Regions from separate parts of the Shewanella mytili genome, predicted to be linked through region 1. Evidence: predicted binding sites of a transcription regulator. Region 1 holds the regulator's gene; each other region holds the start of a gene.

The links. Region 1 encodes LexA, which represses DNA repair genes until DNA is damaged. Its sites were predicted from a motif close to TACTGTATNNNNATACAGTA; they were not measured.
Region 2: recA (recombinase RecA) is a predicted target of LexA. The motif match lies at 2,165-2,184, and genes of this name have one in related genera.
Region 3: recN (DNA repair protein RecN) is a predicted target of LexA. The motif match lies at 1,899-1,918, and genes of this name have one in related genera.

The regions. Positions count from the first base shown of each region.
Region 1 is NZ_JBKOUD010000011.1:88,864-93,154, reverse strand. Features, by position in the region: gene ACIDEJ_RS11745 (ArnT family glycosyltransferase) at 1-1,106, shown strand, start outside; gene ACIDEJ_RS11740 (cell division inhibitor SulA) at 1,328-1,816, opposite strand; gene lexA (transcriptional repressor LexA) at 1,813-2,433, opposite strand; gene plsB (glycerol-3-phosphate 1-O-acyltransferase PlsB) at 2,586-4,291, shown strand, end outside.
Region 2 is NZ_JBKOUD010000004.1:49,429-53,719, forward strand. Features, by position in the region: gene alaS (alanine--tRNA ligase) at 1-28, opposite strand, end outside; gene ACIDEJ_RS05830 (regulatory protein RecX) at 561-983, opposite strand; gene recA (recombinase RecA) at 1,007-2,074, opposite strand; gene mutS (DNA mismatch repair protein MutS) at 2,380-4,291, shown strand, end outside.
Region 3 is NZ_JBKOUD010000004.1:71,950-76,240, forward strand. Features, by position in the region: gene recN (DNA repair protein RecN) at 222-1,883, opposite strand; gene ACIDEJ_RS05925 (LysR family transcriptional regulator) at 2,074-2,973, shown strand; gene ACIDEJ_RS05930 (PstS family phosphate ABC transporter substrate-binding protein) at 3,027-3,995, opposite strand; gene phoR (phosphate regulon sensor histidine kinase PhoR) at 4,179-4,291, opposite strand, start outside.

The DNA.
Region 1 (4,291 bases):
AACTGTACCGGCAAAGCTGGCGCTGGCGAGCGGTGGCGGGGCCACTGGTAATGCTGGCGGTGATTGCCGCCTGGCTGGTGCCCATGGTGCTGACGGTGTTGCAGCATAATGCACCGGAATATACCGCTTACATGAACAATATCCTGTTCAAACAAACGGGGCAGCGTTATGCCAATGCCTGGCACCATATCAAGCCCTGGTATTTTTTTGTAGTCAGTGTGATCCCCTGGTTGTGGTTTCCATTGCCCTTTTTGGCGTTGGCCCATTGGAAAACCTTTGTGGCACGGCTGAAGCAAGACCCGCAAATTGTCATTTTGCTGGTATGGGTGGGGCTGGTGATTTTATTTTTCAGCATCAGTCCCGGCAAACGTAACCTGTATATTTTACCTGCGTTGCCCATGGCAGCGTTGGTGATGGCCGCCGCTTTGCAAGGGGTGGGGCAGCGGCGCTGGTTTGAATGGCTGGTGTCAGGGCTGTTGTGGTTCGTCACCGCCGTGGTGGCGATCGTCGGGGTGATGGCCGTTATCGAGTCTCCCTGGCTGCTGAGAAAACTGGCGGATTATACCGATGATGTCCGCCACTTTGGCTATATGCTATTGACCATGGCGGCGCTGTGGCTGGTGGTGTTATGGAAAAGCCGTCACGGTTTTTCATTGGTTCGCGCCGGGGTGGTTACCTTTATTGGCTGGATGGTGTTTACCAGTTGGGGTTCCCTGTTACTGGATGCCGTACGTACCCCAAAAGCCGTTTTGCAGCATACCGCAGAGGTGGTTGGTGCTGATGCCCAACTGGGGTTGGTGCATTTCAAAGAGCAGTTCATTCTGTTTTCACCGCTGGATATTACCCACTTCAGTTATCTGGCACCGGTGGCAGAGCAGGAGCGCAATGCCTGGCGCTGGTTGCAGCAAGGCCAGAAACGCTATCTGCTGGTGGCTGATAATGAAAAACTCAGCTGTTTTGATATGAGCAAGGGCCGAAACATGGGAAGGGCACATCGGCGTAATTGGTTCCTGTTGGAGCCAGATGCCATGCTGCCCACATGTACTGCTCCCGAGCGGGTGAGCGTTTATTACACCCCACATCCCGGACACTGGCTGAAAGAGTAATTACCGCCCGATATGAAATGGGTCAAAGGCATAACGTCATTTTGCATTTCGTGGTGTCATAAAAAACGCAGCGGATGCTGCGTTTTTTATGGGGTTAACTCGTACTTAAACCAAGAGTTAAACCATGAGTAAAGCTTCGAGGCCTGCAACGTTATCCTGTATTCCAATGCGCCATTTTACTCGCCGTAAAGTGGTGCAGTGGCCCTCCCGGCAAATCGGCTTTAGTGCACGGCTTGCAGTTTGGGAAACAACGAGGCCGGCTCTGCGGCCATCGGGTTGTTTTCCAGCACTATGCCCATGGCCCTGGCGCTTTTGGCCACCAGTTGCAAGCGGCGCTTGTCTTTGTGATCCAGCTGTTCCACCCAGCTTATCACCGCACTGGAGGTACCGCTGGTCAGGGCTTTTTCCATGGCCCATAAGGCTTCCACTTCATCCCGGGCCCGCACCAATAACACTCGGTCCATGCGCACGCCGGCATCTGCCAGCAACTCTTTATAGCCGATGGCGTTTTCCGGGTTAATCAGCACAATCCAGCGGCCAAGCTGACTTAAGCGGGCCAGCTGCGTACTGAGTTGCTGCAGCTCCTGTCGTCCCTGAGAGTGAGTGACAAGGCTGGTAATTTCCGTTTGCTGCCAGCTGTGCTCAGCCACATAGGCAGCATCCTGCCATAGTCCGGGGTGCTCCGGGGCCTTTCCCATGAGAGTGCTCATAACCAGTCTCCGTTGCGGATGATTCCCACTGCCAGACCTTCAATGGTCAAGGGCTGACAGCTCAGGTCAACGCGGATCGGTTGGTATTCGTCATTTTCCGGATGCAGCAGTACAATGTTGCCCTTTTTCTCAAAGCGCTTCACGGTCACATCATCATCCACCCGGGCAACCACCACCTGGCCGTTGTGGGCATCTTGCATTTTGTGTACTGCCAGCAAGTCGCCTTCCAGAATGCCGATGTTTTTCATGCTGTCACCACGAACCCGCAGCAGAAAATCGGCACTGGGGTGGAACATGGCAGGGTCCACCTGATAATACTGTTCAACATGTTCCTGGGCGAGAATCGGCTCGCCGGCCGCAACCTGGCCAATCAGCGGCAGCCCGGTTTCTTCCGGCTGTTCTTCTTCCATGGGCAGGCGCAGCCCACGGGAGGTGCCGGGCATAATCTCAATGCAGCCTTTTTTGGCCAGCGCCTTGAGGTGTTCCTCTGCCGCATTGGCACTTTTAAAGCCCAGCCGGCTGGCAATTTCTGCGCGGGTAGGGGGCATGCCGGTTTCGGCAATGTTGGTTTTAATCAACTCCAGGATTTGCGCCTGTCGTGGTGTCAGCGGTCTCATGTTGATTCCTGTTTTTTCATACAGTAACTGTTAGTATATACAGTATTTTGAGCAGTGCAAGTATTAACCAATTGTCAGACTGTTGGATAAGCCTTGGCTTATTCTGGTATTCTACCGAGTTATTGATTGGGGTTTAGATGCTATAAAAAACGATGTCCAAACACGACTCACTCTGGCGCTCTTCGTGGCGCTGGCTGCAGCGGCAGCTGGTTCATTCTGTGGTGGTGCCACAGGATCCATTCACTGATTTGAATCTGGATCCCTCCAAACCCATGGCGTATGTCATGAAAACCGAATCCCAAAGCGATATTGCCGCGCTGGCGGACGTTACCGACAAACTGGGGCTGCCAAGCCCTTATGAAACGCTACAGGTGAACGGCGTGGCGTTGCCGCGAGTAGTATGCCTGGAAGGTGCCAAGCCGTTGCTGGGCGCCCGCAAGGACGACATGCCGTTTCTGCACTGTTTTACCCAACTGCTCAATTTGCATAAATCCGACAAGACCCTGGACATCCAACTGGTGCCGGTGAGCTTGTATTGGGGGCGAACCCCCGGCAAGGAAGACGACACCATGCGGGCGGCGGTGTTTGAGCGGGAAAGTCCCACCTGGCTGCGCAAATTCTGGATGATCCTGTTCCTCGGGCGGGACAATTTTGTGCAGTTCTCCAATGCGGTATCGTTGCGCTGGATGGCGGATCAGCACGGTACAGACAAAGCCATTGCCCATAAGCTCTCCCGGGTGGCGCGGGTGCATTTTCGTCGCCAGCGTAAGGTGATGACCGGCCCGGTATTGCCTAATCGGCAAGCCCTGTTTGCCGATTTGCTCCATAGCGATGCGCTGCAAAAAGCGATTTTGGAAGAGGCCGGCAGCAAAAACATCCCGGAGGCGGAAGCCAGAGCCCGGGCAGAATCTTATCTTGATGAAATTGCCGCTGATTATTCAGACAGCCTGATCCGCATCAGCAAACGGTTGCTGACCTGGCTGTGGCATAAATTGTACTGGGGCATTTCCATTCGCGGCGCCGAACATGTGCGGCAACTGCACCGCGACGGCCACGAAATCGTGTATGTGCCTTGTCATCGCAGCCACATGGATTATCTGCTGCTGTCGTACCTGTTGTATTTTGAAGGCATGGTGCCGCCCCATATTGCGGCGGGCATCAACCTGAATTTCTGGCCCGCCGGGCCAATTTTTCGCCGTGGCGGCGCCTTTTTCATCCGTCGCAGTTTCAATGGCAACAAGTTGTACACCACCGTGTTTAAGGAATACCTCGGGCAGCTGTTTGCCAAGGGCTATTCAGTAGAATACTTTACCGAAGGTGGACGCTCCCGTACCGGGCGGCTTCTGGCGCCCAAAACCGGCATGCTGGCGATGACGGTCAACTCCGTGCTGCGAGGCATCAACCGTCCGGTCACGCTGGTGCCGGTGTATCTGGGGTACGATCACGTGATGGAGGTGGCCACTTACCTCAAAGAGCTCAGTGGTCGCAAAAAGCAGAAAGAGTCCGTGTGGCAAGTGCTTGGTGCAGTACGTAAGCTGGGCAATTTTGGCCGGGTGTACGTGAATTTTGGCGAACCCATCAACCTGCAACATTTCTTAACCACAGCGGCACCTAGCTGGCGGGATGAAACGTCAGAAGATCCGGAGCAGAAACCGTTATGGCTCACCCCGGTGGTGAATGATCTGGCCAATCAGGTGATGACCCATATCAACGATGCCGCAGCAGCAACAGCGGTATCGCTAACCAGTCTGGTGTTGCTTTCCACCAAACAGCATGCGCTGGAGCGGCAACAGCTTGAAGCCCAGCTGGACTTCTATCTGGAACTGTTACGTCAGGTGCCTTATACCGGATTCAGTTC
Region 2 (4,291 bases), on a different contig from region 1:
TTCGCAGTGCGGCGGTGGTCTGATACATGAAATCGTCCTGAATAACTTAGGCTGTAATCTACAAATAGGGCCTGCGACAAGAAGCGCAGAAGCATTTGTTACACGTAATAGTTAATAGCCCGCCATTATAAGCGTGCAGGCACAGAATACCAATCAGAATCACGTGGCAAAGCCCCGCCGTCACCCAATCAAGTCCCATGCACAATGGCAACCAATACAGCACAGCCCAATGCTGACCATCGTCATCCCAAACAGCCAAGGGAAAGGCGCAAAAATCAAAGATGTTGCCCGCCGCCATATCCGTTCATCAACATGAAACCCTGTTACATGACATGGCCGGCAAACCGTCACAAACGCAACAAAAGGCTTAGTAAAGAGGGTGGTGGGTAAATAGAGAATTGATAAATGACGGGGTGTGTAGTGATCACTAAAGAGATGGCAATAGCACTGACAGGCGCTGCAGTTTTAAACCCCTTGGGCAGCGCCCTGGCCTCTCATGGGGAGTTTTACATGACAACACCATGACAACATCATGAAAACGCAACACGACACCTAAAGCGTTATGCCTCGGGGTCATCATCCAGCGCGGCAGCTATTTGCTCGTAATTGAACCCCTGTCCGGATAAATGACGCATACGACGGGCACGCTCTTTGGCATCCACGCCCTTGTTGTCAGCACCGAATTTTTTCAGTGCCCGAGCCTTGGCCAACTGCACCCAGTCACAATCCGCAGCAGCCAACGCCATTTCAACCGTTTCTTTGGTCAGGCCTTTTTGCAGGGCAGTCTGCCGAATTCTTACCGGGCCGTGGCCTTTGGCAATTTGCCCGCGTATCAGCATGGCGGCATAACGCTGGTCATCCACAACGCCCTGCTGCTCCAACGCATCCAGTAACGGCGCTATGTCCAACTTGGCAAAGCCTTTATCCAGCAGTCGGGCGCATAACTGCCCCCGGCTGTAATCGCGGCGCGCCAATAGCGTCACCGCGGCATCCTTGACTGACTCGCTCAGAAGATTTCTCCGGTTTCCATATCCACATTATCTTCGGGAGTGGCAGCTGGCGCTGTGGCCGCATCCGCCCCTTTATGCAGCAACATTTCGCGTAGCTTGCGCTCAATCTCTTGCGCTATTTCAGGGTTTTCCCGCAGGAACTTACCGGCATTGGCACGCCCCTGACCAATTTTATCCCCTTGATAGCTATACCAGGCACCTGATTTTTCAACCAATTTGTGGGTTACCCCCAAATCGACCAGCTCCCCTACACGATTAATCCCCTGGCCATAAAGGATTTGAAACTCCGCTTGTTTGAAAGGCGCTGCCACCTTGTTTTTCACCACTTTGACGCGGGTTTCATTACCCACGACTTCATCGCCTTCTTTAATCGAGCCGGTGCGGCGGATATCCAAACGGACGGAAGCGTAGAATTTCAGGGCATTACCACCGGTGGTGGTTTCAGGGTTACCGAACATCACCCCGATTTTCATGCGGATTTGGTTAATGAAAATCAGCAAGGTATTGGATTGTTTCAGATTACCCGCCAACTTACGCATGGCCTGGCTCATCATGCGGGCTGCCAGCCCCATGTGGGAATCACCAATCTCCCCTTCAATTTCTGCTTTAGGGGTCAAGGCGGCAACCGAGTCCACGATAATCACATCCACCGCGCCGCTGCGGGTCAAGGCATCACAGATTTCCAATGCCTGCTCGCCGGTATCCGGCTGGGAACACAGTAGATTATCGATATCGACCCCTAGCTTGCGGGCATAAATCGGGTCAAGCGCGTGTTCGGCATCAATAAAGGCACACACTTTACCTTCCCGCTGTGCGGCGGCAATCACTTCCAGCGTCAAGGTGGTTTTCCCGGAGGATTCAGGGCCGTAGATTTCTACGATGCGTCCCAAGGGTAAGCCGCCGGCGCCCAAGGCGACATCCAGCGAGAGTGAACCGGTGGAAATGGTTTCCACGTCCATGCTTCTGTCTTCACCCAATTTCATAATCGAGCCTTTGCCAAACTGTTTTTCAATCTGGCCCAGCACAGCGTTTAACGCTTTCTCTTTGTTCGGATCAATCTTCATTCTGGTTCCCTCTTGGCACAACCTGCGCGTTGTGAAATGCCTGTCATCACCCGGGCGGGCAAAAATCGCTTCAACATTACGTCAGTAGTATACTGTACAATCATACAGTATCAACCCCTGTGCATGATTAATTTAGCGATGACTATCCAAGGGCCAGCAGCGTTTCATCAAAGTCATCCGCTTACCGGTTTGGCAGACAAAATTTACGATGCTGAACTTCATCCCCTGCAAATACCTGTTAATATTGCCAGTTAAATTGCGGGTTTATTCCCGAGTAACCAGAAGAAGAACTGCGCTAGCATATGATGCAAAATTCAGCTGCCAATCCCGGTATCGATCTCGAAAAGCACACGCCCATGATGCGGCAATATCTCACCATGAAAGCACAGCATAACGACATGTTGCTGTTTTACCGCATGGGGGATTTTTATGAACTTTTTTATGACGACGCTCGGCGCGCCTCTGAACTGCTGGGCATCTCCCTAACCGCACGCGGCAAGAGTGGCGGAGATCCCATCCCCATGGCCGGGATCCCTTATCATGCCGTAGAGAGCTACCTGGCAAAGTTGGTGCAACAGGGGGAATCCGTTGCCATTTGTGAACAGGTGGGAGACCCGGCATTGGCCAAAGGGCCAGTGGAGCGCAAGGTGGTGCGCATTGTAACCCCCGGTACACTGACCGATGAAGCCCTGCTGCAAGAGCGGCAAGATAACCTGCTGGCCGCCGTCTATGACGGCACAAACGGTTTTGGCTATGCCACGCTGGATGTGGCCTCCGGGCGTTTTATCATCACAGAGCTTGATACGCTTGAAAGCCTTGAAGCCGAACTGCAACGCACCAAGCCCGCCGAGTTGCTGTACAGCGAAGACTTTGCTCCCCAGCAACTGCTTGACAGCATTAAGGGAAAACGTCGCCGTCCCGAGTGGGAGTTTGATTTTGACACGGCCATGCGTTTATTGCTGGAACAATTTGGCACCAAGGATTTACGTGGTTTCGGCATTCAAAAGGCCCGGCTTTCATTACAGGCGGCAGGCTGCTTGATGCAGTATGTGCGTGACACCCAGCGCACGGCCCTGCCCCACATCAATGCCATTCACCAATGCAACCCCAGCGACAGCATAGTGCTGGATGCGGCCACCCGGCGTAATCTGGAGCTGACCCAAAACCTGTCCGGCGGACGGGAACATACACTGGCCGCCGTACTGGATGCCACCGCCACCCCCATGGGCAGCCGCATGTTGCAACGCTGGATCCATCAGCCGTTACGCCAACGGCCATTGATTGAAGCGCGGCACAATGCCGTGGCCGAATTGCTCTCCACGGGAACCTACGAATCGCTGCATCCTTTGCTCAAATCACTGGGGGATGTAGAGCGCATTATCGCCCGGCTAGCCATCCGCAATGCCCGTCCCCGGGATTTGGCACGTTTACGCCAGGCACTGGCTCTGTTGCCGGATATCCAGCAACAGATGACCAAACTGCAGCAAGCCCATTTGCAACAGATCAAACAACAACTGGGCGAGTTTCCGGAGACGCTGTCACTGTTGCAACGGGCCATTGTGGATAATCCGCCGGTGTTAATTCGTGATGGTGGCGTTATTCGGGAAGGGTACCATGCCGAGCTGGATGAATGGCGCCGCTTAAGTGACGGGGCCACTGATTACTTGCAACAGCTGGAAGTGCGGGAAAAGGAACGCACCGGCATTGCCACGTTGAAGGTGGGTTTTAACCGGGTGCATGGCTATTACATTGAAGTGTCCCGCGGCCAGTCCGACTTGGTACCCATGAGTTACCAACGGCGCCAGACCCTGAAAAACACGGAACGCTACATCATTCCCGAACTCAAGGAATATGAAGAAAAAGTGCTGTCCAGCCAGGGGAAAGCGCTGGCGCTGGAAAAACAGCTCTGGGATGAATTGTTTGATTTGCTGTTGCCCCAACTCCACGCCCTGCAATGTTTTGCCATTGCCGCCGCCGAGCTGGATGTACTGAGTAATTTTGCCGAACGGGCCGAGTCATTCAATTACTGTCAGCCCCAACTCACGGATGATACAGGGATAGATATTGCCGAAGGCCGCCACCCGGTGGTGGAGCGGGTTAGCACCGCCCCCTTTATTGCCAACCCGGTGATCCTCAACCCCAAACGCCGCATGCTGATTGTGACCGGCCCCAACATGGGTGGGAAGTCCACCTATATGCGGCAAGTGGCGCTGATAA
Region 3 (4,291 bases), on a different contig from region 1:
CAAGCGTTAACCACCAGCAGGCGCTGTAGCAAAGGCGCCTTGTAAACAGTAATGGCCGGTGCCTGACCGGCCATGCTGACTCACGCTGTTACTGCCCAAGGGGTTATGCCATCCATTATTGCCACATCAGCAACAGCGACAACTACCACCATCCTGCCCTGAACTGCCGCCGCCAGCGCCAGTCGGTTGGCCAATAACACAAGTGTCGGGTTATCTCACATTCAAGCCGTCAGCAACTCCCGGGCATTGGCCAGGGTATTGTCGGTAATGGTGTCACCGCCCAATAATCGCGCCAGCTCCTGTACCCGCTGCTCCCGGTTAAGTGCCACCATGGAGGTCTCGGTACTGGCGCCTTTACTGTGCTTGGCCACAAACATGTGCTGATGGCCGTTACCGGCCACCTGGGGCAAATGGGTTACGCACAGCACTTGGGTAGACTCGCCCAATGCGCGCAGCATGCGGCCCACAACCGCAGCCGTCGGGCCGGAAATGCCCACATCCACTTCATCAAAAATCAATGTGGGGGTGGCCACTTTACGGGCGGTAATCACCTGTATGCCCAAACCGATGCGAGACAACTCACCGCCGGAGGCCACTTTTGCCATGCTCTCCAAAGGTTGCCCCGGGTTGGTGCTCACCCGAAATTCCACATGATCGCAGCCTTGTGCATGCAGCTGCTGCTCATTGAAAGTCACTGCAATTTCAAACTTGGCCTTGGGCATGTTCAGCTCGCGGATGGAAGCGGTCACCAGTTTTTCCAGCTCCCGGGCGTAGCGCTGGCGGCTGTGGCTCAGTTTTTGTGCCTGTGCAAAATAATGCTCACGACTGGCGGCCAACTGCCGTTCCACCTCTTCCAGCCGGGACTCATCACCATCCAGGGTTGCCAGCTCCTGTAACAGAGCCTGATGATGCTGATACAAGGCGGCGGGCGGCACATGGTGTTTACGGCTGAGCATCATCGCCTGGGACAAGCGCTGCTCTATCTGTGCAAACACTTCAGGGTCCATCTCCAGCCGATCCCGGTAGCGTTGCAGTTCACTGCTGCTTTCTTGCACCTGGATTAACGCTTCACTGAGCATGGTGCCAATGCTTGCCAGTTTGGGATCCATGCTTTCCAGCTCGCTGGCAATGTGCACCGCCTTATTGAGCAAGGACTCCACGTTCACATCATCCCCGTCACTGAGCAAAAAAATGCCGTTTTCACAGGCTTCCAGCAACGCCGTGCCATTGGCCAGCTTTTTGTGTTCCTGTTCTAGTTCGGTAAATTCCTGCTCGCCCAATGCAAATTGATTGAGCTCTTCCACCTGATAACGCAACAGCTGTTTACGGGCAAGGCGCTGTTGCTGGGAGTGTAATAACGCCTGCTGCTGTTGCTCGTGTTGTCGCCAATTCTGATGGGCCCGGCTAACGGCTTCTTGCAGTAATCGGTGGTTGGCATAGCTGTCCAGCAGCACCAATTGCTGCTCGCTTTTCAACAGGGCATGGTGGGCGTGCTGCCCATGGATGCCCACCAGTAACGGCCCCAACGATTTCAGTTGGGCCAGCGGCACCGGATTACCATTAATGTAGGCCCGTGAGCGGCCGTCACTGTTAATGGTTCTGCGTAAAATGCATTCGTCATCCAACTCCAGGTCATTGTCTTCCAGCCAGCGTTTGGCCAGCGGAATGTCCGCCAGCGAAAAACGCGCACTCACTTCGGCCTTATCCGCCCCGGCGCGCACATTACCGGCATCGGCCCGGTTACCAAGACACAAGCCTAAGGCGTCGATGGCAATGGACTTCCCGGCGCCGGTTTCGCCGGTGATACTGGTCATACCGTCACGAAAATCCAGCTCCAGAAAACGCACAATGGCAAAATTGTTGATGCTGAGTTGGCAAAGCATAAAATATCCCCAAAGCACTGTATTAATGAACAGTATATACTGATTTTTTATACAGTAAATAGTGGTGTATTAATTCTTCATGACAGCTCGTCAGCCGTAATATGGCGCTTCTCGCCGGGAAGCCGTTTCACTGTTTTTGAGCAATCCGTTATTATGGTAGCCTGTTTCAGCCGTCACATTGAGAACCATCATGCAGCCAACCCCGGAACTTCAGCTTATCTACCTTTATGTCCATTTGGTAAATGCTGGGAGTTTCTCCGCCGCCGCCCGTCATCTGGATATGCCGGTAGCCACGGTAAGCCGCAAGTTGGCCCGTTTGGAAGAGCAGCTCAACCGGCAGCTATTGATGCGCAGCACCCGAAAATTACGGCTCACCGAAGAGGGATTGGCGCTGTTTCAGAAATATCAGGAAGTGGTGGCCCAGTTTGACACCCTGAGCCACAGCGGCAGTCCTGAAAAACCTGAAGGCACCCTGCGCCTGGCGGCCCCCATCTCCATCATTGCCAATCTGCTGATTGACACCCTCACGGAGTTTTGCGACTTATATCCGGACATTCAGCTGCATATTGCCCAAAGCAACGAAGAGTTTGATCTGATAGACAAAGCGATAGATGTGGCCATTGTGGGTGGCACCCAACCCGACTCATCCTGGGTATCCTGCTCTTTGGGCATACTGAATTACCGCATGGTGGCCGCACCGCGCTACCTGCAACAGGCCCCCATGCTGCAGCATCCCCAGCAGCTGTATCAACACCGCATCATTAAAGCCTGGCCGTTTTTTAACTGGACATTGCGCCATGCCAACGGGGATGCATTTTATTATGATGGGCCGGCCAATTTGACCCTGACGGATCTTAACGGCGCCATCCGTGCCACGGAACATGGCAGTGGCATTCTTTATGGGCCTGAATTATTTGTAAAAAAACAGCTGCATGAAGGATCGCTGGAAATCCTATTGCCGGAATGGAACGGGGAAAAACGCCGCATATCATTGCTGTATCACCAACGGGGACAGCAGCCGTTAAAAGTACGGTTATTCATTGAGTTCATGCAATCCCGCGCCGCCGATTTGTTCTCCATGAACATCTGACAAAAAACAAACCCCGCGAACATCAGCGGGGTTTGTCATCAATCAGGCGTCACTTACAGGGTAATGCCGGCCTTGGCGAGATCTTTGGCAATCACGCTTTTTGGCAACGGCACATAACCGTCTTTTTCCACAATGTCCTGCCCTTGCTTGGACAGAATAAAGCGCAGGAACTCACGCTGCATGGGCGGCAATGCCTGGTTGGGGTGTTTGTTCACGTAAACATACAAGTAACGGGACAGCGGGTAAGTACCGTTGGCGGCATTTTCCGCGGTCGCGGCAATATAGTCATCACCTTTTTTGGAGATGGCCACCGCTTTGACCCCGGCGGTCTTGTAACCGATACCGGAATAACCCACCGCATTCAAGGATTGTGAGACTGACTGCACAACAGATGCACTGCCGGGCTGTTCATTCACGTTAGGCTTGAAGTCACCCTTGCACAGGGCATGCTCTTTGAAAAAGCCATAAGTGCCCGATACGGAGTTACGGCCATAGAGCTGGATATCACGGGATGCCCAGTTGCCGCTCAAACCGATGTCGCCCCAACGGGTGTAGTCACCAGAGCCACACTTGTGAGTGGAAGAAAAGATACCGTCAACCTGTGCCATGCTCAGCCCGTTCACCGGGTTATCCTTATGGACAAAAACCGCCAGAGCGTCAATGGCCACCCGAATGCGGGTTGGCTTGTAACCGTAATGTTTTTCAAAAGATTCCACTTCATTAGGCTTCATGGCGCGGCTCATGGGGCCGAACTGGGAGGTGCCTTCCGTCAATGCTGGTGGCGCAGTAGAAGACCCCGCAGCCTGGATCTGCACATTCACGTTGGGGTACATGTGCTTAAATTCTTCGGCCCACAGCGTCATCATGTTCGCCAGTGTATCAGAGCCGACAGATGAGAAATTACCTGAGACTCCGCTGGTTTTCTCATAATTTGGCAGGGATTTATCCACCTCGGCCATGCCCGCCGCAGAGAATAAACCTGCGGTCAGCGCAATGGCGCTTGCAAGCTGTTTCAGTTTCATGGTTTGCTCCAATGTAGTGGCAACACAGTTATTGTGGGTCAGTATTCGTCGGTGCAGTGAAAATTCTATGACTTTTTAATGACAGTTGCATGACAGGCGTTAAAACCATCAACTTAGTGAAACAGCTGCATAATCAAAGACTCATTATCGCAACCGTGCAAAATCATGCCGAATAACGATTAATTATTGTGCCAATAAGTGTAGGGGGATCACAAAACTGAAGGTACTGCCCTTGCCCGGTTCACTCATCACCACCAGCTCACTGTGATGATGGTTGAGGGCGTGTTTTACAATGG